DNA from 2 places in the Gordonia sp. AC31 genome. Region 2 is predicted to be linked to the other one. Evidence: predicted binding sites of a transcription regulator. Region 2 holds the regulator's gene; the other holds the start of a gene.

Region 1 (10,717 bases), on a different contig from region 2:
TGCTCGCGTACGGCGACTGCGCCATCGTCCCGGATCCGTCCGACGAACAGCTCGCCGACATTGCCATCTCCTCGGCGCAGACGTCCGCGGCCTTCGGTATCGATCCCCGGGTCGCGATGCTGTCGTACTCGACCGGGACGTCCGGATCGGGCGCCGACGTCGAGAAGGTCAAGACCGCAACCGAACTCGTGCGCGAGCGGCAACCCGATCTGCTGGTCGAGGGGCCGATCCAGTACGACGCCGCGGTGGAACCCTCGGTGGCGAAGACCAAGATGCCCGACTCGCCGGTGGCCGGCCGTGCGACCGTGCTGATCTTTCCCGACCTCAACACGGGCAACAACACGTACAAGGCGGTGCAGCGGAGCGCGGGGGCGGTCGCGATCGGCCCGGTGCTGCAGGGCTTGAACAAGCCGATCAACGACCTGAGCCGCGGCGCCCTCGTCTCGGACATCGTGAACACGGTCGCCATCACCGCGATCCAGGCCCAGCAGGAGGGCGTGGACCCACTCGCCGAGAACGCCGCCTCCGCCGAGGCCGAGGGTCCCCGATGAGCGGGGCGTCGGGTGCGGTGCTGGTGCTCAACGCCGGCTCGTCGTCGCTGAAATATCAACTTGTGCAACCGGCGGACGGCATGGTGATCGCGGAGGGCATCGCGGAGCGGATCGGCGACTCCGGTTCGTCGATGACGCACGAGCAGAACGGTGAGACCGTCACCGAGACACTGGAACTCGACGATCACCTCGCCGCGGTCCGACGGGCGGAGCGCTTCTTCGCCGACAACGGAACCGATCTGGCCGACGCGGGACTGAGTGCGGTCGGGCATCGGGTGGTGCACGGTGGCCGGTCGTTCTACGAGCCGACGGTGGTGACCCCCGAGGTGATCTCGGAGATCGAGCGGATCTCCCCGCTGGCGCCGCTGCACAATCCGGCCAACCTGGTCGGCATCCTGGCGGCTCGGGAGTTGCTCCCCGACGTCCCCTCGGTAGCCGTGTTCGACACCGCGTTCTTCCATGGGCTCCCCGACGCGTCGGCGACATACGCGATCGACCGTGCGGTCGCCGACGAACATGCCATCCGCCGCTACGGTTTTCACGGCACCAGCCACGAATACGTCTCCGGCCGGGTGGCCGAGTTCCTCGACCGCGACCCGGCGTCGCTGAACCAGATCGTGCTGCACCTGGGCAACGGCGCGTCGGCGTCGGCCATCGCGGGCGGGCAGCCGATCGACACGTCGATGGGTATGACCCCGCTCGAGGGACTGGTGATGGGAACCCGCAGCGGTGACCTCGACCCCGGGCTGGTCCTGCATCTGAACCGGGTGGCGAACCTGTCCGTCGACGAGATCGACACGCTGCTCAACAAGCGTTCGGGACTTCGAGGTCTGTGCGGCGAGAACGACTTCCGCGCGATCACCGAATTGATGGACAACGGTGACGACGCCGCCCGACGCGCCTTTGACGTCTACATCCACCGTCTGCGCCGCTACCTCGGTGCGTACGCGTTCGCCCTCGGCCACGTCGATGCCATCACTTTCACGGCCGGGGTGGGGGAGAACTCCGCAGTCGTCCGCGCCCGTGCGCTGGCGGGGTTGGAAGGGTTCGGGATCATCGTCGATGACGAGCGAAACGCTCAGCGTGGCAAGGAGGCTCGACGCATCTCGGCCGACGACAGCGCGGTGGACGTGCTCGTCGTTCCGACCAATGAGGAGTTGGCCATCGCACGGCAGTCGGCGGCGGTGGTCGGGTTTGAGGTCCGTGCGTCCCGCTGAAGGTTGTGCTGACGGCGCGGGCCGCTGAGCGAGCTCACGAAGGACGCACCGGTTTGGAGTGGGTGGTGGCTGTTGTGCCGGCCGGTAGGTGGGGCCCAGCCTGTTGGCGCGTTGGCATCGTCCCGACCGCGTACTCGGAGGTCGACATTCCGGCTCCGAAGAAGGGTCGGCACCGCGGATTGTTAGGCAGGATGGCTGCGTTGGGAGGCAACCGGATAAGTGACAAGACGCAGCATAGTTCGAGTTGCGGTTGCCCTTATCACGCGCCACCGACAAGATGAGCTCTGCGGATGGTCAACGAAAACCATTGCACCCCAGCGGCATAGCCGTTACACTCGATCATGTATTCGTGCAAACGTCTCCGGGGGGTGACAATGTCTGACGAATCAATAACGCCGCAACCGCGCGCCGTCGAGTTGGTGGCCGAGCTGCACGCGACCCTCGACAAACTGCAGACCGTCGACTTGTCCCCGTGCACCGACGAAGAACTGATTGAAGTCGCCGCCGCTACCGAACGCGCGATCGCGCGAACCACTTACGCCGGCGACCGGCAAGTCGCCGAAATCGAGGCTCGGGATCTGCCCCGCAAGACCGGCTGCCGCACTCTGATGCAGTTCATGACCCACCGGCTGCGGATCTCCAACCCGATGCGTCGACGCAAGCAGCTGAACGCCACCGCCGCGCTGACTTGCCTCAACGGCGACCGTCTCGAACCCGAACGCCCGACGCTGGCAAAAGCTTTCGCCACCGGATCCGTGGGAACCGGGCACGTCCAGGCCGTCATCGATGTCCTCGACCAGATTCCGCATGCTGTCGAACACGACGTGAAAGTCGCCGCCGAGCGGCAGATGGCCGAGATCGCCGAAGCCCACACCCCTGCCGAGATCGCCCAGCTCGGCTCGCGGTTGCTTGCCCACCTCGATCCCGACGGCACCCTGGCCGACGACACCGACCAGAAACGACGCCGCGGCCTGTGGATCGGTCGGCAACGCGCCGATGGCACCGCCAAGATCTCGGGCACCCTCACTCCCGCACTCGCCGCCCGGCTCACCATGATGTTCGCTGTCTGGGGCAAACCCGGGCTCAACAACCCCGACGACCCCCAGTCGCCCCAAGGCCCGGCCGGCACCGCCGACCCCGACGCCCTCACCGCCGCCGCCGATCGCGACGGACGCACCCCCGCCCAGTCCAATCACGACGCGCTCGACGCCGCACTGGCCGCCGGTTTCGCCGACGGCGCACTCGGCACCTCGCATCGCGGCCTGCCCGTCCAGCTGATCGTCAAAGCCGACCTCTCCGACCTCGTCCGCGAAGCCGGACTCGCGACCACCGCCACCGGCACCCTACTTCCCATCCGGGACTTGATCGCGATGGCCGGTGACGTCCAGCCGTGGTTGGCGATCTTCAAAGACGCCACCGCTGTGCCGCTGCACTTCGGGCGGGGCAGACGTCTGGCCACCCGCGAACAGCGCCTCGTCTCCTTCGCCCGTCCCGACGGGGAAGTGTGTTCGGCGCCCGGCTGCGATCAGCCCGCCACCCACATCGAGCTTCATCACGCCCACAAAGATTGGGCCAAGGGCGGTCTCACCGACATCGACGACCTCGCACCCGCCTGCCCGCGCCACAACCGGATGGTCGGCGACAATCCCGGCCAGTACACCACCCACATCGAGCGCTCTGGACCTGATGAAGGCCGCTGCGTCTGGCGATTGAACGCCGAACCCGGCGCCCCACCCAATCCCGGTCGCCTGAACCGCCGACCCGACATACCGCGGCGGTTCGCTGAACACCTGAACACCGTGCGCGACGAGATCCACGGACCACCAACCCGGCCCGGCGGTCAGACGCGCCCGACCCTTCGTGACGCGCCCTCCGCAAGCTCCGGGCGCTCCTCAGGAAACCGGGCTGACGCGCCTTCCGCAAGCTCCGCAGGGAGCAGGGGGCCCGGCGATCAAGCGCGCCGCTCATGGCTGAAAACCAGCCACGTCATCGACGTCCGACCGCCACTGCGCGTGCGTCGCAGCACCCGTCCATCACCGGTCGAGGCCCACCTCGCGGAGCTCCTCGGCGAAGACCCGCTCGTGCGCAACGCAACAGGGACGTTCTTCGGATAGCCCTAGAACAACGTATTCGGCCGGACGTAGTTGGCGAGGTCGACGAGCATGAACCGGTGGTCCCGGTTGGTGCGGGTCAGGCGGGCCAGTTGGCGCAGCGAACGTTCGGTGCCGGTGCGAATGCCGTACTCGGTGAACGGGAAGCCGAGCAGCGTCGAGGGTTCGTTGTCCTGCTTGGCGTCGTCGGGATTGTCGTGGATCCAGCCCAGCGCGGTGCCCAGCACGATGAGCAGCATCCGGGCCTTGCGCGGTTCGGTGTCCGGGATCTGCTCGAGACGTCGTGCGGCCTCGACGATCTGCTCGCGGGTCACCTGCGAGGTGGGTCGGCCGTGCACGAGCGCGATGATCGCCGTCGCGCGCGCGGTGTTGAAGTGGCGGCTGGTGGCCGGCACCTCGTCGAGCGGCTGGATCGCGGCATCGATGTCACCGGCCGCCACGGCGAGCCGGGCCAGACCGAACGCGGCGGTCACGATGCTGTGATCGGTCAGCCACAGATCGTGATAGTGATGTTGCGCAACGTCATACAGTTTGGCGATCTTCTCGGCAGACTTCGCCGGACCCTTCTCGTCGGCCAGCCAGCGGCCGATGAGTTCGGCGGTACCGGCGACGGCGAGCTTGGGCGCGACCTCGCCCGGCATCGCACCGAGGACCTCGTCGAAGCGCTCGTAGGCCAGTTCGGGTTCGTCGTTCATCAACGCGCAGATGCCCATGTACCACTCGACCCGCCACGAATCACCGTGGTGGGCGCGGACTTCCTGGAGAAGGGCGAGCGCGGTGTCGACGTCGTCGAGCTGCAGATGCGCGCGGGCCTCGGCGAGGTCGATCTCCCGCGACGGGTGAGCGTTCTTGACCGGCCGGCCGCCGAAGAGCGAGGCGAAACCCTCTGCCCGGGCGGTGTTGATGGAATCCAGGGTCTGTCGAGGGTCGGACAGCGCCGCCGAGGTGAGCAGACTCGCCGCCGGGTCGAGGGGGTTGACCAGCGGGACGGGCAGAGCGTTGGCGATGTCCACCGGGTCGTAGAACGCCGCCTGATCGGGGTCGAAGAAGCCGTCGACCGGCGCGAGCATCAGGTCGGTGCCGAACGTCGAGCGCTGCGGGGTGAAGACCGTGGACAGCGCGGGCCGCGGGACCCCCGTGTGCACGGCGACCGTCTCGCGCAACACATTCAGCACCTGGGTGCTCATCTCCTCCGCGGAGACGAACCGATCGGCCGGGTCGGGGGCGGTGGCGCGTTGCAGGAGGCGGTAGTACGACGGATTGTTGCGGAAGACAGGCGTTTTCGACGCGGCCGGCAGACCGTCGACGTAGCGTCCGTTCCGCATCTCCATCGGCACGGTCAGGACTGCGAGGGTGCGTCCGATGCTGTAGATGTCGGTCGCGATCTGCGGTCCGGTCTTGACGATCTCCGGTGCCTGGAACCCGGGCGTGCCGTACAGGTGCCCGTAGCCGTTGATCGGCGAGACGGCGCCGAGATCGATCAGCTTCACCTCGTCGCTGCCGACCATGATGTTCTCGGGTTTCACGTCGTTGTAGACCAGGCCGACCGAGTGCAGATAGCCCACGGCGAGAAGCACTTCCAGGATGTAGGCCAGGCCCTGCTCCACCGACAGCAGGGAGTTGTCCGGATCGCCCGCGGTGATCTGTTTGAGCGTCTGGCCGCCGATGTACTCCATCACGATGTAACCGAAGCGGTCATCGTCGTCGACGTGCTCGACGAAATTGTAGATCTTGACGATCCCGGGATGGTTGACCGAGGCCAGGAACTGCCGTTCCGCGACCGCGACGCGCTGCGCCTCCGAATCCGAGGAATTCAGCAGGCCTTTGAGGACGACGGGCCGGTCGCTCACATTGCGGTCGATGGCCAGGTAGATCCAGCCGAGGCCGCCGTGGGCGATGGCGCCGGCGATCTCGTACTGGTCGGCGACCAATGTTCCGGGAGCCAGTCCCGGGACGAAGGAGTACCGGGCGCCGCAGTTGCCGCAGTCGCCGGTCGGGGGACCGGCGCCCTCGCCCTCGGCTCGACCGACAGGTTTGCCGCAGCGCCAGCAGAACCGCTTGCTGTCGGCGATCACCGGGTCGTCGATGACGGCGTCCTCGGGCTCGATGTCGGTGATCTTCGGCATCTCGACAAGGCCGCTGCCGAGCCGTCGCTCGTGCACCGGCGGCCGACGCCGCGGAACCAGACGCCGACCGAGCGGACCCGAGTCGGGTTCCGGAAGGGGCACGGCCGGAGGTTGCCGTTCGACGCGGTCGGTCCGGTCGTCGGGGTCGACCCCCACGGTGAACACCGGTGCGACGGCCTGGGTTCCGACATCCGGGTCGGTGCGTCGGCCGGGCCGGGGGTCGGTGGTGTCGTCCATGTCGTCGGGGCCCTCGGTCAGCGCCGCCAGGTCGGCCCGCTGGGTGCCGACGTCGACCACCTTCGCGGTCGTCTCCGCGTCCTCACCACCGGGACGGCCACCGCCCGGGCCGGGACCGTCGAGGCCGGTGTCGTCGTCGCCGAGCAGGGCGTCGAGCGAGACCCGCTGGGTGCCGAGGTCGTCGCCCCGTTCGCCGTGGGTGACGTCGTCTGTGTCGTGATCGTTTCGGGCCGCGTCGTCCATGGGGATCAGTCCCGGTAGTACGGCTGGGGAGCGCCGTACCCACTGTCGAGGATGGACAGCCACCGGTCCCGGATCTCCTGCCAGCGGCCGGTCACCCGGATGCGCTCGAGCACGCCGTTGACGAACCGGATCATGTCGTCCTGGCCCTTGGGAATCCCGACGCCGTAGAACTCCTCGCCGAGGCTGGGGCCGACGACCCGCAACCACGGATCCTGCGCGGCGAGACCGGCGAGGATCGCGTCGTCGGTGGTCGCCGCGTCGATCTGACCCTGCTGCATCAGGACCAGACAATCGGCCCAGGTCGTCGTGCTGACGATCTTGGCTCGGGGCTGGATGGCCTGGATACGACCGATCGAGGTGGTCCCGCGCGCGGCGCAGACCCGCTTGTGGGCGAGCTGCGCCGGACCGGTCACGTTCGAGTTCCGGAACGACAGGATGCGCTGGGACGCGACGTAATAAGGAGCCGAGAAACTGATGTCGCGCAACCGGTCGCAGGTGATGCTCATCGTCTTGATCACCAGATCGACCGTCATGTCCCGCAGGGCGTCGATCCGCTGCGCCGAGCTCAGCACCTGGAACTCGACGCGGCGGTCGTCGCCGAAGATGGCGCCGGCGATCTCGTGCGCGATGTCGACGTCGAAGCCCTGGATGTCGCCGGTGATCGGATCGCGGAAGCTGAACAGGTTGGACCCGATGTCGAGCCCCACGATGAGCCGGCCCCGCTCGAGGATGCCGGCCATCGTCGAATTGATCGGCATCTGAGCAGGCGGCGGCATCTGGGCGGGCGGCCGCAGGGTCAGGGTCGCGTTGCAGGCCTCGGAACTCGGCGGCGGTTCGACGGGCACGTCGAACTGGACGCCGGGCAGCATCGGTTGCCCGGCGGTCGCCGTCGGTGGGGGTGAGTCGGGTGCGGGGAAACGCACGCAGCCGGTGGCGACGAGGCCGGTGAGCGCGAGCAGGACCACGACGGTCAGCAGGCGGCGAGGCGAGGGGACGGTCATCGGTACTCCCGGATGCGCGGGATGAGACCGCCCACGACCGCGACGCCGGCGAAGACGGTGAGCAGCAGGATGCCGGTGCCGGTGAACCCGAGGACCCGTTGCGCGGTGTTGATGTCGTCCCGGAAGGAGTTCCGGGCAGTCGTGATCGCATCGACCAGCGCGGTGTCCACCGCGGTGTAGGCGCGCGCCGAACTGTCCGGTCCGTCGCCGACGGTGTGCAGGCGCGCGAGACCGAAGTTGCCGGTCTGGATGTAGCGGCGGACCGCGGCGTCGGTGCGGCGCCACTCGGTCAGCGCCGCCGTGACCGTGTCCAGTTGTTCGCCGGTGACCGCGCTGTCGCCGTCTTCGGTGCCCTCGCGGACGTCGTCGACGATGTTGCCGATCTCGCTGGTCGCCGCGGAGAAGCTGCGCTCGAGACCGCCCTGATCGCCGCGGCGGATGAGCGAGAGCGTCTCGGCCGACCGCGCCTGCTGGGTGAGGATCCGGGCGGCGGTCAGGTCGCGGAGCGGGTCGGCGCCCTCGGTGCGGGCGTCGCTGGTGGCGGCCACCGACATCAGACCGGAGGCGAGCAACCACAGGGTCCCGACGCTGAGGGCGAAGATGGCCGCCACGATGCCGATGTTGAACCGCCGCCGGGTCCGCCGCGCCAGGTAGCGCGACGTCAGGACAAGCGCGGCGAGCAGGAACAGCAGCGGCGCGTACACGGTCCAGGGTGGACGGGTGAGGGTCTGCTGGGGGTCGGCGATGGCCATCGATCGCCGTTCGTAGAGGCGCTGGGCGGCCGGGAGGATCTGGTCCTGCATCATCGACGACGCCTGGCCGAGATACGCCGATCCCACCGGGTTGCCGAGCCGGTTGTTCGTCCGCGCCGTCTCGATGAGTCCGCTGTAGACCGGGATCGAGGTGGACAGGGTCTCGAGATCGGCGCTGACCGCCTGCTCGGCTCGGTCCGACACCATGCCGGAACCGGGTTCGCTGGAGGTACCGGTGGCCAGGATCAGCGACGACGACGCCGTCGCGAGCGCGTCGGAGTAGCGCTGCCGCAGATCGGGGGTCTCCAGTCCGCCGGAGATGAAGGCCGCGTTCGCCGACGCATCGGCGATCGACAGCGAGCTGTAGAGAACCTGCGCGGCCTCGGCGAGCGGTTCGGTCCGATCGATGAGGCGCTGCAGGGTCTGGGTGCGGTCCTCCAGGACCGTCGAGGCGTACAGGCCGGTGCTCAGACAGCCGAGCGCCAGGATTCCGCAGATGATGATCAGCTTGCCGGGGGTCGTGACGGCGAAGTGGCGCAGGGTCTGGAACGGGGACTGGGCGCGTTCCCGGGCGGTGGCGACGAGTTCGCGTCGGTCGGCGAGCACCTGGCGGATCGGGGGTGAGGCCTGTGCCGGACGGATCGTGCGACCGCCACGCGTCAGCGCCGTCCGCACGGAGGACGCGTCGCCGGTCACCTACCTGATCCCTTCTCAAACGCTGGATCGTCTCCGGTGCGGTCCTACGGTCACCGGTTCCCCGTTCCGGATTCGCGTGACCGGGCGATCAACGTCAGGGTTGTGTCATCTGGGTCATCGTTCACCGGGTCGTGCGTGTTTCACCCTATGTCATCGTGCCGGGTTCCTCCCGAGTCGACCGGCGCCGCGCCGCCGACCTCGGCGGTTCGCGCGTGCCGGGTGCTCGCCGACGGCACCTCGAGGTTCCGAGCCGCGATGAGAGGGCTTCGCGGTCTCCCTGGCAGGTGTTGCGCATCTCACTTACGGTGGAGGCACCCGGTCGGGGCGACCGGGATGCGAGGAGGCGTGGTGCGCGGCGACGGCGACGGCTGGGTGATCGATCCCGACGGTTCTCGATACTGGGGTATCCACGGCGCGGCAGGTCTGCTGCTGCGGGCGCCGCTGCCGGACGGATCGACCGGGGTGCTCCTCCAACACCGCGCCGCGTGGTCGCATCAGGGCGGCACGTGGGCGCTGCCCGGCGGGGCCCGCGACTCGCACGAGGGTGCCATCGACACCGCGATCCGCGAGGCCGAGGAGGAAGCCGGGATCACCGCCGACGACCTGCGCGTCGTCGCAGCGGTCGTCACCCTCGAGGCGCCCGGCGGATGGACCTACACGACGGTCATCGCCGAGACGGACTCGCCGGTCCGCACGGTCGCCAACTTCGAATCCACGGAACTGCGATGGGTCGACGAGAAGCGCGTCGATCAACTCCCACTGCACCCCGCGTTCGGAGTCGCGTGGCCCGTCCTCCGCGACCGGATCGCGATGCTCGATCCGCAGAGCTGAGGCCCCGTTCCCTGAGGAGCCCGGGGTCACACCCCGGCGCGGTCGGACTCCAGCAGTCGGTTCGCCCCGGCGACCAGCGCGTGGACGTTCGCCTCGTCGCTGCTCGCGCCCTCACCGACGGCCCAGGCCTGCCGGCCGTCGTGCTCGCACAGCAGGAACGTCGTGACCATGCCGTCGACGACCCGCTGGTGCAGCCGGACGATCTGAACCGGGGCGCCGACGTCGTAGAGGATCGAGGTCATCGCACCGACGGGGCCGGCGGCGACGGCGCTGCGGGACATGATGCGGTCGGCGATCGCGAGCGTCGCGCGGCACTCGACCAGGTCGCCCGAGTACGGGACGGCAGAGAAGGAGCCCAGCCGGATCGTGCCGCCACGGGAGTACTCGTCGGTGAATTCCTGCCAGGTCATCCCGGCGGCCTCCTCGTGCATCCCAGGGGGAAGCGGGCGGCCGAAACGTGCGGCGAACTGGTCGCCGTCGTGCCGGTCGTCGCGCTCGGTCCACGAACAGGATCGACGAGGTAGATGAAGAGGGTGCATCTCGAAAACCGATTTCGGTCGAAGAACGGATGACCGACTGGAGAGCGCAACCGACCCGCAGCGGGGGGTCGGTCAGATTCAGACCCCGCTGCGGCGGGTTACGAGAACGCTCGTGATGCACAACATGATCGGTCCACCATAGACCCGCGACACCGACCGGGCAAACGTGTTTCCGCCAGGGGAACCGCTAGAGCATCCCGGCGAGGTCGGTGGCTGCGGCGGCCGGGTCATCGGCCGCGGTGATGGCCCGCACGACGACGATGCGCCGCGCCCCGAGCGCGGTGACCTCCCCGACGCGGCCGGCGTCGATTCCGCCGATGGCGAACCACGGCTTGGCTGATTGTGTTGCGGCAGTGGAGGACACGAGGTCGAGGCCGGCGGCGGCGCGGCCCGGTTTGGTGGGGGTGGTCCAG
Region 2 (10,717 bases):
CGCGACCCGGCAGCCGGCGAGGACGAGGTCGTCGGCGATCGAGCGGTACCAGTCGTCGGGGACGCCGGGAGGCAGCGACCCGCAGAGGGTGACCCACTGCGCGGAGCCGGCGTGCTCACGGATCAGCCCGACGAGCGCCTCGCGGTCCGGGCCCGTCAAGGTGACGCCCGGTGCGTTGATCTTGGTGGTCGTCCCGTCGGATTCGGCGATGGTGATGTTGGACCGGACCTCGCCGTCGACCGGCACGGCGTCGTAGGGGAGTGCGAGGTCGTCGAGTGCGGCCCGCAGCGGGTCGCCCGGCCGCGCCGGGAGCAGTGCGCGGGTGGCCAGGCCCGCGGCCGCGACGACCCGGGCCACGTTGACGCCCTTGCCGCCCGGCTCGGTGCGGACCACGCCGGCGCGCTGCACCTCGCCGCGGGCGAGCGGTGCGCCGAGTTCGAGGGTGCGGTCGAGACTCGGGTTGGCGGTGACGGTGACGATCATGCGATCACGACCTCGACGCCACGCGCGGACAGGGCCGCCGAATAGGCCGGGTCGATCCCGGAGTCGGTGATGAGGACGTCGACGTCGTCGAGTCCGGCGAAGGAGGTGAGGTCCTCGCGGTCCATCTTCGAGCTGTCGGCAAGGACCACGACCCGTTGCGCGGCTGCGACCATCGCCGCCTTGACCGCGGCCTCGTCGGGGTCGGGTGTCGACAACCCGTGGGCCTCGCTCAGGCCGTTCGTCCCGATGAAGGCGGTGGTCACGCGCAGTCGGCGAAGCGCGTCCACGGTGTCGACGCCCACGGTCGCCTGGGTGAGACCGCGTACGCGTCCGCCGAGGGCATGGAGACCGTCGGGATGGGTTCCCGCGAGCAGGCCGGCGATGGGCAGGCTGTTGGTGAACAGGGTGAGCCTCCGATCGGGAGCGGTCGCCTCGGCCGCGCGGTAGGTGGTGGTGCCGGCGTCGAAGAGCACCGAGCCGCCGTCGGGCGGCAGGAACCGGATGGCCGCCCGGCCGATCGCGGTCTTCTGCTCGATCTGGCTCGACTCCCGTTCGTCGATCCCGAGCTCGCCGAGGGTGCGCATGATCTCGGCGCGCACGGCGCCGCCGTGGACCCGCTGGAGATGTCCGGCGCGTTCCAGTACCGCGAGATCGCGTCGGACGGTCTCGCTGGTGACGTCGAATTTCTCGGCGAGCGCGGCCACGGATGCCCGCCCCGCGAGTCGCACCTCGTCGACGATCGCCTGTTGTCTCTCCTCGGCGTACACACCGCTCCGATCTCCGGTTTCGACCAACCCGCTTGTTGAGGCGTGTGGGATTGGATGTTGTAGTAATTGTGTTTACGCCTGTTTGTGTTGACAAGTCAAGCACTTTTTGTAACGGTGGTCACATCGGTAGTCGAGTGAGAGGCAAGACGATGGCGCAGATCCTGACGGGAACCCCGGTGGTCGGCGGGTTGGCCCACGGTCCCGCGCTGTGGCCGGGCGAGCGACCCGACCACTCGCCGGAGAAGCTCGGCGTCGGTGTGGAGATCGCCGAGGAACGGCGCGCCGACGAGGTCACGCGCTTCGCCACCGCGGCCGGCGCCGTCGCCGCGCGGCTGCGCACGCGCGCGTCGCAGAACACCGGGGTGACGGCCGAGGTGCTCGCCGCGACGGCGGGCCTGGCCGAGGACCGCGGCTGGATCGGTGCCGCGACCGCGCTCATCGGCAAGGGCGCCCCCGCCGAGGCCGCTGCCGTCGCGGCCACCGAACAGTTCGCGGCGGTGTTCACCAAGCTCGGCGGACTGATGGCCGAGCGGGTCACCGATCTCAACGACGTGCGCGACCGGGTCCTCGCCGAACTGCTCGGCCTACCCGAACCTGGTGTGCCCACTCCGGAGGTGCCGTCGGTCCTGCTCGCCGACGACCTCGCGCCCGCCGACACCGCGGGCCTCGACCCCACGAGCACCATCGCCCTCGTCACCCGCCTCGGCGGACCGACCAGCCACACCGCGATCATCGCGCGCCAGCTGGGGATCCCGTGCGTGGTGGCGGTGGCCGACCTGGACGAGATCGAGCCCGGCACAACCGTTCTCGTCGACGGCAGCACCGGGCGGATCGAGGTGGAGCCCGATGCGGAGGCGGCCCGGGCTCGCGTCGACGAGGATCGGCGGCATGCCGCACTCGTCGCCGGCTGGACCGGTCCGGGGCAGACCGCCGACGGGGTGGCCGTGGCGGTGCTCGCCAACGTCGCCGACGGATCGTCGGCACGCGCCGCGGCCGGGTACCCCGTCGAGGGCGTCGGGCTCTTCCGCACCGAACTCGCGTTCCTCGAGCGTGCCGACGAACCGTCGGTGGACGAGCAGGCCGCGATCTACCGGGAGGTGCTCGATGCGTTCGACGGGCAGAAGGTGGTCATCCGCACCCTCGACGCCGGGTCCGACAAACCGCTCCGGTTCGTGACCCATCCCGACGAATCGAACCCAGCGCTCGGCGTGCGGGGCGATCGGATCGCGCTGGCGCACCCCGAGATCCGCGCGCATCAGCTCGACGCGATCGCGCAGGCCGCGTCGGGGTCGGCCGTCGCGCCGTGGGTCATGGCGCCGATGATCGCCTCGCCGGCGGAGGCGCGCACCTTCGCCGCCGAGGTCCGCGGCCGTGGTCTGGTCGCCGGGGTGATGATCGAGGTGCCCGCGGCGGCGATCCTGGCCGAAGCCGTCCTCGCCGAGGTGGACTTCGTATCCATCGGCACCAACGATCTGACCCAGTACACGATGGCGGCCGATCGGATGTCGGCCGATCTCGCCGGACTGACCGACCCGTGGCAACCGGCCGTGTTGAGCCTCATCGCGGGTGTCGCGGCAGCGGGTGCACGTCAGGGAAAGCCGGTCGGGGTGTGCGGCGAGGCCGCCGCCGATCCGAACCTCGCCTGCGTGCTCGTCGGTCTCGGGGTCACCTCGCTGTCCAGCGCGCCGGCTGCTGCCGCGGCCGTGGGGGCCCGGCTCGGCGAGGTGTCCGCACCGGACTGCCGGGCCGCCGCCGAGGCTGCCCTGGCCACCTCGGATCCCGCCGCGGCGCGCGAGGCTGCCGCGGCGGTGCTCGACGGTTCGGTCGGTGGAGAGGTCAGACTCGCCGCATCACGGTGACGACCTTGCCGAGGATGACGGCATCGTTGCCCGGGATCGGATCGAACAGTTCGTTGTGCGGCATGAGCCAGACGTTCGGGCCCTGACGCTTGAAGGTCTTCACGGTGGCCTCGCCGTCGATCATGGCCGCGACGATGTCGCCGTTGTCGGCGACGTTCTGCTGCCGGACCACGACCCAGTCGCCGTCGCAGATCGCGGCGTCGATCATCGACTCGCCGACGACGCGCAACAGGAAGAGCGATCCCTCGCCGACGAGCTCACGGGGCAGTGGGAAGACGTCCTCGACGGCCTCCTCGGCCAGGATCGGACCGCCGGCCGCGATACGGCCGAGAACCGGCACGAAGGTCGGCTCGGGAAGCTGGCCGGCCGTCGGGGTGTCCGGCGACGGGGTGTCACTCGGGGCGATGTTGACCGCACGGGGACGGTTCGCGTCGCGCTTGAGCAGCCCCTTGCGTTCCAGCGTCCGCAACTGATGGGCCACCGACGACGTCGAGGCCAGGCCGACCTCGTCGCCGATCTCCCGGATGCTCGGCGGATAACCGCGCTCGCGCACCGAGCGGCGGATCACCTCCAGGACCCCGGCCTGTCGCGGGGTGAGTGAGGCCTCGGCGGCGGCGGCGTCGAACGGGGCCTCGTCGTCGGCGCCCCGCGCTCGGCCGCGCCTATCGCCGGTGTCACTCATGTTCGGTTCCTCTCGTCTTCGGAACGTGCTGGTAGATGGCTTGCGCCGGGTCCGAGCCTAGCGGAGTGCGACCGGCACCTCAAACATTTGTTCGATGTGTCGCGAGACTTTGTCGGGACGTCGTGCTACAAATTCGAACATCAGTGCATCGAACATCTGATCGATGTTCGAACACCGACCGCCACACCCCGCACGATCCAGACACCAGAACACCGGAGGGCACCATGCGCACCGCCACTCTCGTCGCTCCCGTCCGCACCGACCGTCCCGACGCTGTCCGGCCCCCCACCGACCGCGCCGATCGGGTCCGGACGCGCGCCCCGCTGTCCGACGGCGGCCGCCCGGTAGACAACCGGCCGGCCGGCACCCGACCGCGGGGTGCGTCGCCGGTGACCCCGCGGGTGGGCGGTACCCACTGTGGCTCTTCGGTCGGGGTGCGCGGGCGTGGCCCGGTCGGACCCGACGCGGCGGTGTTCCGTCGCCGCCGCCGCACCGCGGTCGCGCTCCTCGCCGGCGTCGGGCTGGCGTTCGTCGTGTGGGTGTTCGGTGTCGTGGGCCAGAACTACTCGGACTCGCTGACCCCGTCCGCCGTGAGTGCCGAGGTCGTCCACGTGCGCTCGGGGGACTCGCTCAGCTCGATCGCCGGCCGGGTGGCACCCGAGATGCCGCGCGAGGTCGTGATCGACGAGATCGTCGCGATGAACGATCTGGGGTCGAGCGCGCTGCAGGTGGGCCAGCCCCTGCTCACCCCCCGGTACCGCTGAGGCCGGGCGGTATCCTCGATGTCACAGGGGCCGGCCGACAAGCGGCGGGGCGCACGCTTCGGGTGCGTTCCAGCGTCCCGCGACCTGCGTGAGGACACGATGCGCTGCCCCTTCTGCAAGAACGACGACACCAAGGTCATCGACTCGCGTGTCGCAGATGAAGGGCAGGCCATCCGCCGCCGTCGCTCCTGTGTGGAGTGCGGTCGCCGGTTCTCGACCGTGGAGAGCGCCGTGCTCGCGGTGGTCAAACGCAACGGCGTGACCGAACCGTTCAGCCGGGAGAAGGTCATGCGCGGCGTGCGGCGAGCCTGTCAGGGCCGCCACGTCGCCGAGGACGCGCTCGCGCAACTCGCCCAGCAGGTCGAGGACACGGTGCGCGCCAGTGGATCGGCCGAGATCCCCAGCAACGAGGTCGGACTCGCCATCCTGGGTCCGCTCCGCGATCTCGACGAGGTGGCGTATCTGCGCTTCGCCTCGGTGTACCGGTCGTTCGACTCGGTGGAGGACTTCCAGCGCGAGATCGACGACCTGAAGGCGGCATCGGGTACCGGGAGCGCGCTCGCCGAACCCGTGTCAGCCGAGTCGGTCCAGAGCTCGTAGGACCCGTTTCTCCGACACCGGGAACGCGGTACCGAGACGCTGGGCGAACAGCCCCACGCGCAACTCCTCGACGAGCCACTGCGCTTCGTCGTCGACCACCGCCCGCCGGTGCTCGGGTACCTGTTCGATGCGCTGGGCCCACCGTTCGACGGCGCGATCGACGGCGGCCACCCCGGCCTGGTCGCGTGCCGCGGACGCGGGTAGTGCCTCCAGACGTGCTTGCGCGCCGTCGAGATAGCGCGGCAGATTCTCCAGGTGGCGTCGCGCGGTGGCCGCCACGAATCCATCGAACACGAGGTGGGCGACCTGTTCGGCGACGTCGTCGGCAGCCAGCGAACCGGCGTGCCGGTCGATCGCCGCCCGCAGCGGGGCCATCCGTTCGAGGGCCGCGACGGCCAGCGAGAAGTAGTCCGGTGCGGCCGCGGCGACCCGTGGCCGGATCTGTTCGAGCAGCGCCGAGAAGGACTGCGGTGAGCGAACCGCGGCGAGCTCTGCGTCGTCGATGTCGGCGACCGTGTCCCGGGTCGCCCGGCGGGTGCAGTCGGCGAGCAGTGCCTCGATGGTCGAGTACGGGCTCTGGCTCAGGGCGAGTCGTTCGACCGGACTCAGCGAGCCGGCGATCCGCTTGTGCAGCGGAGGTATCGCGAGGTCGAGGAGGGCGACGATCCCGCGTCGCAGGAGGCGGTCCCGTGTCTCGGGGCTCGCCGCATCGACGACGACGACGCCCCGCGCGTGGCCCTTCTCGTCGGAGACCACGTCGATCGTCGGGTACCGGGTCAGCCGCTGCCCCGCGACATCGACCGTCGTCTGCTCGGCGAGCGAACCGATCCCGTCTGCGGTCCAGGTCCGATACAGGGTGCGCGACACCGTCTTCGGCGCCGCGGGCGTTCCGGTCTGCTGGAGTTCGGGCAACGAGTCGGCGCGGGCGACGATCCGCCCGGAGTCGTCGGCCACCGCGAAATGCATGCGCAGGTGCGGCGGTACCCGGTCGGTGTCGAAATCGCCCGCGGTCACCCGCATCCCGGTGATCGCCGAGAGCTCGCGGGCCAGCCCGGTGGCCAGCGGCTCCTTGCGCGGGGTGAGCCGGCCGAGCGCGAGTTCGGCGAACCGCTGCGCGGGCGACATGCTCTTGCGGAGCTGTTTCGGCAGCGACTTGACCAGTGCGGTGGCCAGTTCGGCGCGCATGCCCGGGACCGACCAGTCGAAGCCGGCCGGTCGGACATGGGGTAGCAGTGCCTGCGGGATCACGACGGTGACGCCGTCGTCGGGTGCGCCCGGTTCGAACCGGTAGCGCAGTTCGAGTCGGGTGTCGCCCTGCTGCCAGGCGCCGGGATAGTCCGTGGGGGCGACGTCGGTGCCTCCCGTGACGTCCTCGGGGCGCAGATCCAGCAGATCCGGTTCGGCCCGGCGGGCCTTCTTCCACCAGGTGTCGAAGTGCCGGGCCGAGGTGACCTCGGCCGGTAGCCGCTGGTCGTAGAACTCGAAGAGCTGGTCCTCGGTGATCACGAGACCCCGGGTGCGCGTGCGGTTCTCGACGTCCGAGGCGGCCTCGAGAAGCGTGCGATTGCGGTCGAAGAAGGCGTGCTGCGTCCGCCAATCGCCCTCGACGAGAGCGTGCCGGATGAACAGCTCCCGGGAGACCACCGGGTCGATGGGGCCGTAGTCGACGCGCCGGCGGGCGACGAGCGGGACCCCGTAGAGGGTCACGCGTTCGTAGGCCATCGCCGCTCCGCGTTTCGCCGACCAGTGCGGCTCGCTGTGGGTGCGCTTCACCAGATCCCCGGCGAGTTTCTCGGCCCACAGCGGATCGATCCCGGCGACGGTGTGGGCGAACAGGCGCGACGTCTCGAGGACCTCGGCCGCCATGATGAAGGCGGGTGGCTTCTTGGCGAGCGGAGAGGCGGGGAAGATCATCAGCGTGGTGTTGCGCGCACCGGTGAACTCGCGGCCCTCGGTGTTGCGGGCGGCGATGTTGCTGAGCAACCCGGACAGGATGGATCGGTGGACGGCGTCCGCGTCGAGTTCGGTGGGCGCGACCGACCAGTCGAGGTCCTTGACGATATCGGTCAGCTGCCGGTGGAGGTCCTGCCACTCCCGGATGCGCAGGAAGTGGAGGTACTCGCGCTCACACATGCGCCGAAAGCGGCTGCCGGACAACTCCTTGCGCTGGTCGCCGAGGTACCGCCACAGCTCCACGTAGGACAGGAAGTCCGACTGCGGGACGACGAAGCGCCGGTGCTGGGCGTCGGCGGCCTCCCGGTGCTCGGCCGGCCGTTCCCGTGGATCGGGGAGCGACATCGCGGCGGCGATCACGAGAAGGTGGTCGAGACAACCCAGTTCGTGTCCGGCGATGAGCATCCGGGCGACCCGGGGATCGACCGGGATCCGCGACATCGACCGGCCGATCGGGGTCAGTCGCGGGGGCCCGCCCTCGCGCGGGACGGTGATGGCGCCGAGTTCGGTGAGAACACCCATACCGTCGCGGATCGCGCGGTCGTCGGGCGGCTGGACGAACGGGAACTCGGCGATCTCACCCAGTTTCAGCGAGGTCATCTGGAGGATGACCGCCGCGAGGTTGGTGCGCAGGATCTCCGGGTCGGTGAAGGCCGGCCGGGAGTCGAAGTCGTTCTCGCTGTAGAGACGGATGCAGACGCCCGGGGCGACACGACCGCATCGACCGGCCCGCTGCCGGGCACTGGCCTGTGAGACCGGTTCGATGGGAAGACGATTGACCTTGGTCCTGGTCGAGTACCGACTGATACGGGCGGTGCCGGTGTCGATGACGTAGCGGATGCCGGGCACGGTCACCGACGTTTCGGCGACGTTGGTCGCCAGCACGATCCGGCGTCCGTCGGAGGGGGAGAACACCTTCTGCTGCTCGGCGATCGACAGTCGCGCATAGAGCGGCACGATCTCGGCACCGGGACCCTTGCTGCCGCCGGTTCGTCGACGGAGCGCCTCGGCGGTCTCTCGGATGTCCCGTTCGGTGGGCAGGAACACGAGGATGTCGCCGCGGCCACCGGCCCACAGTTCGTCGACGGCGGCGTCGATGCCCTGGATCTGGTCGAGGTCGGCATGTTCGCCGCCGCCGGCGTCGTCCCCGTCGTCGGGGCGTTCCTGCAGGCTCAGCGGTCGGTACCGGATCTCGACCGGATAGGTGCGTCCGGATACCTCGATGACCGGGACCGAGGTCTTCGGCGTGCTGAAATGCCGTGCGAAGCGCGCCGGTTCGATCGTCGCCGAGGTGATGATCACCTTCAGATCGGGGCGTCGGGGCAGCAGGCGGCGCAGATAGCCGAGGATGAAATCGATGTTGAGGCTGCGCTCGTGGGCCTCGTCGATGATGAGGGTGTCGTAGCGGCGCAGCATGGGGTCGGTGGCGATCTCGCGGAGCAGGATGCCGTCGGTCATGACCCGGACGAGGGTGTCGGCGCCCGACCGGTCGGTGAACCGGACGGAGTAGCCCACCGCGTCGCCGAGTTCGGTGTCGGTCTCGTCGGCGATGCGCTTGGCGACCGAGCTCGCGGCGATGCGCCGGGGCTGGGTGTGCCCGATCGACCCGCGGATGCCACGCCCGAGTTCGAGGCAGATCTTGGGGAGCTGGGTGGTCTTGCCCGAGCCGGTCTCGCCCGCGACGACCACGACCTGGTGGTTGCGGATCGCCTCGGCGATCTCGTCGCGTGCGGCGGAGACCGGTAGTTCGTCGGGGAAGCGCAGAAACGGCACGGTCGCGCGCCGCCGGTCGAGACGGGCGCGTGCCTTGTCGACATCGGCGACCAACTGTCGCCACTTCGCGGCATCCGGGCGCGCGGCGAGCCGATCGATGCGACGACGCAACCGGTCGGCGTCGACGAGGCCCAGGTCGTCGAGTGCGCGGAGCAGATCCGAGCGGGGGATGTCCGATGCAGCGGTGTCCGGTGGAGACGGGGACGGGTCAGGTGACGAGGACGGGGCCGACATGATCACTCCAGGATATGGGGAAGCGCCGAGGCCGGTTCACCCCAGTGGCCGCGTGGGCCGCGTGGACCGGCATCATGGGGCCATGGCTGATGGTTCGAGCACTGGTACTGGATCGTTATGGCACGGTTTCGCCGACATGGGTGCGGTGACCGCGAGCGGGCCGTTCGTCGTGACCAGGGGAGAGGGTGCGCGGATCTTCGACCGCGACGGCAACTCCTACCTGGATGCGACCGCCGGACTGTGGTTCACCAACGTCGGGCACGGCCGGACCGAGATCGCCGATGCCGTCGCGCGCCAGCTCGGCACCCTCGCGCACTACTCCAACTTCGGTGACTTCGCGAGCGACGTCACCCTGCGGCTCGCCGAGGAGCTCGGCGCCATCGCGCCGGTACCCGGATCGAAGATCTTCTTCACCTCCGGCGGCAGCGACTCCATCGACACTGCGGTCAAACTCGCCCGCCGCTACTGGGTGGAACAGGGACGCGAGTCCAAGCGGGTCGTCGTCAGCCGCACCAAGGCCTATCACGGGATGCATGCCGCGGGTACTTCGCTGGCGGGCATCCCGCTCAACCACGACGGCTACGGCGAACTCATGCACGACGTCCAGAACGTCGACTGGGACGACGCGAAGAGCCTGCTCGGTCTCATCGAGCGCGTGGGCGCCGACAACATCGCCGCGTTCTTCTGCGAGCCCATCATCGGGGCCGGCGGCATCTATCTCCCGCCGGAGGGCTACCTCGCCGAGGTGCGGGGCATCTGCCGCGACCACGACATCCTCTTCGTCGTCGACGAGGTCGTCACCGGCTTCGGCCGCATCGGCGGCGAATCCTGGTTCGCCTCCGCACGATTCGGCCTCGAACCGGACATGATCACCACCGCCAAGGGGCTCACCTCGGGGTATGTCCCGATGGGCGCGGTGTTCATCGCACCGCGGATCGCCGAGCCGTTCTTCGCCGGTGGCGTCTGGTGGCGGCACGGGTACACCTACGGCGGCCACGCGGGCGCGGCGGCGGCGGCCCTCGCGAACCTCGAGATCATCCGGCGAGAGAACCTGCTCGCCGAGGCGACACGGCTCGAGGGCGACCTCGCCGCCGCGCTGTCGCCGCTCGCCGACCTCGACACGGTCGCCGAGGTCCGGACCGGACTCGGCGCGGTCACCGCGGTACAGCTGGCCGACCCCGCGACGGCCCCGGCGACGGTGGTCAAGCTGCGCGAACACGGGGTGAGCACCCGGGCCGCAGGTCAAGGGGCGCTGCAGATCTCGCCCGCGTTCGTGATGACGACCGCCGAGGTCGGCGAACTCGCCGACCGGATGCGCGCGGCGCTGAGCTGACCCTGGGGCGCCCGTTCGTGCTGCTCCCTGAGGAGCGCCTGGAGCTTGCGGAGGGCGCGTCTCGTTCTGCTCCCTGAGGAGCGCATGGAGCTTGCGGAGGGCGCGTCACGAAGGGGCCCGGCTGCGTAGCGCAGCCGGGCCCCGTCGTCGTCTCACATGCGACGGATCAGGCGTTGGCGAGCACCTCGGTGGTCGCGATCGCCTGGGCGACACCGCTGACGATCGACGCGACCTTGAGCGCCTCGAGGATCGCCTCACGGTCGACGCCG

The links. Region 2 encodes LexA, which represses DNA repair genes until DNA is damaged. Its sites were predicted from a motif close to CGAACANNTGTTCG; they were not measured.
Region 1: the regulator LexA is predicted to act here: its motif matches at 2,105-2,118, upstream of Q9R39_RS11205 (DUF222 domain-containing protein).

What each region holds. Positions count from the first base shown of each region.
Region 1 is NZ_JAUZVK010000007.1:212,830-223,546, forward strand. Features, by position in the region: gene pta (phosphate acetyltransferase) at 1-551, shown strand, start outside; gene Q9R39_RS11200 (acetate kinase) at 548-1,768, shown strand; gene Q9R39_RS11205 (DUF222 domain-containing protein) at 2,143-3,882, shown strand; gene Q9R39_RS11210 (serine/threonine-protein kinase) at 3,885-6,485, opposite strand; gene Q9R39_RS11215 (glutamate ABC transporter substrate-binding protein) at 6,491-7,486, opposite strand; gene Q9R39_RS11220 (hypothetical protein) at 7,483-8,934, opposite strand; gene Q9R39_RS11225 (NUDIX hydrolase) at 9,283-9,765, shown strand; gene Q9R39_RS11230 (hypothetical protein) at 9,792-10,175, opposite strand; gene thiE (thiamine phosphate synthase) at 10,492-10,717, opposite strand, start outside.
Region 2 is NZ_JAUZVK010000004.1:255,217-265,933, forward strand. Features, by position in the region: gene Q9R39_RS07135 (1-phosphofructokinase family hexose kinase) at 1-483, opposite strand, end outside; gene Q9R39_RS07140 (DeoR/GlpR family DNA-binding transcription regulator) at 480-1,250, opposite strand; gene Q9R39_RS07145 (phosphoenolpyruvate--protein phosphotransferase) at 1,400-3,109, shown strand; gene lexA (transcriptional repressor LexA) at 3,087-3,791, opposite strand; gene Q9R39_RS07155 (LysM peptidoglycan-binding domain-containing protein) at 4,016-4,555, shown strand; gene nrdR (transcriptional regulator NrdR) at 4,655-5,155, shown strand; gene hrpA (ATP-dependent RNA helicase HrpA) at 5,129-9,115, opposite strand; gene Q9R39_RS07170 (aminotransferase class III-fold pyridoxal phosphate-dependent enzyme) at 9,198-10,448, shown strand; gene Q9R39_RS07175 (alkyl hydroperoxide reductase) at 10,615-10,717, opposite strand, start outside.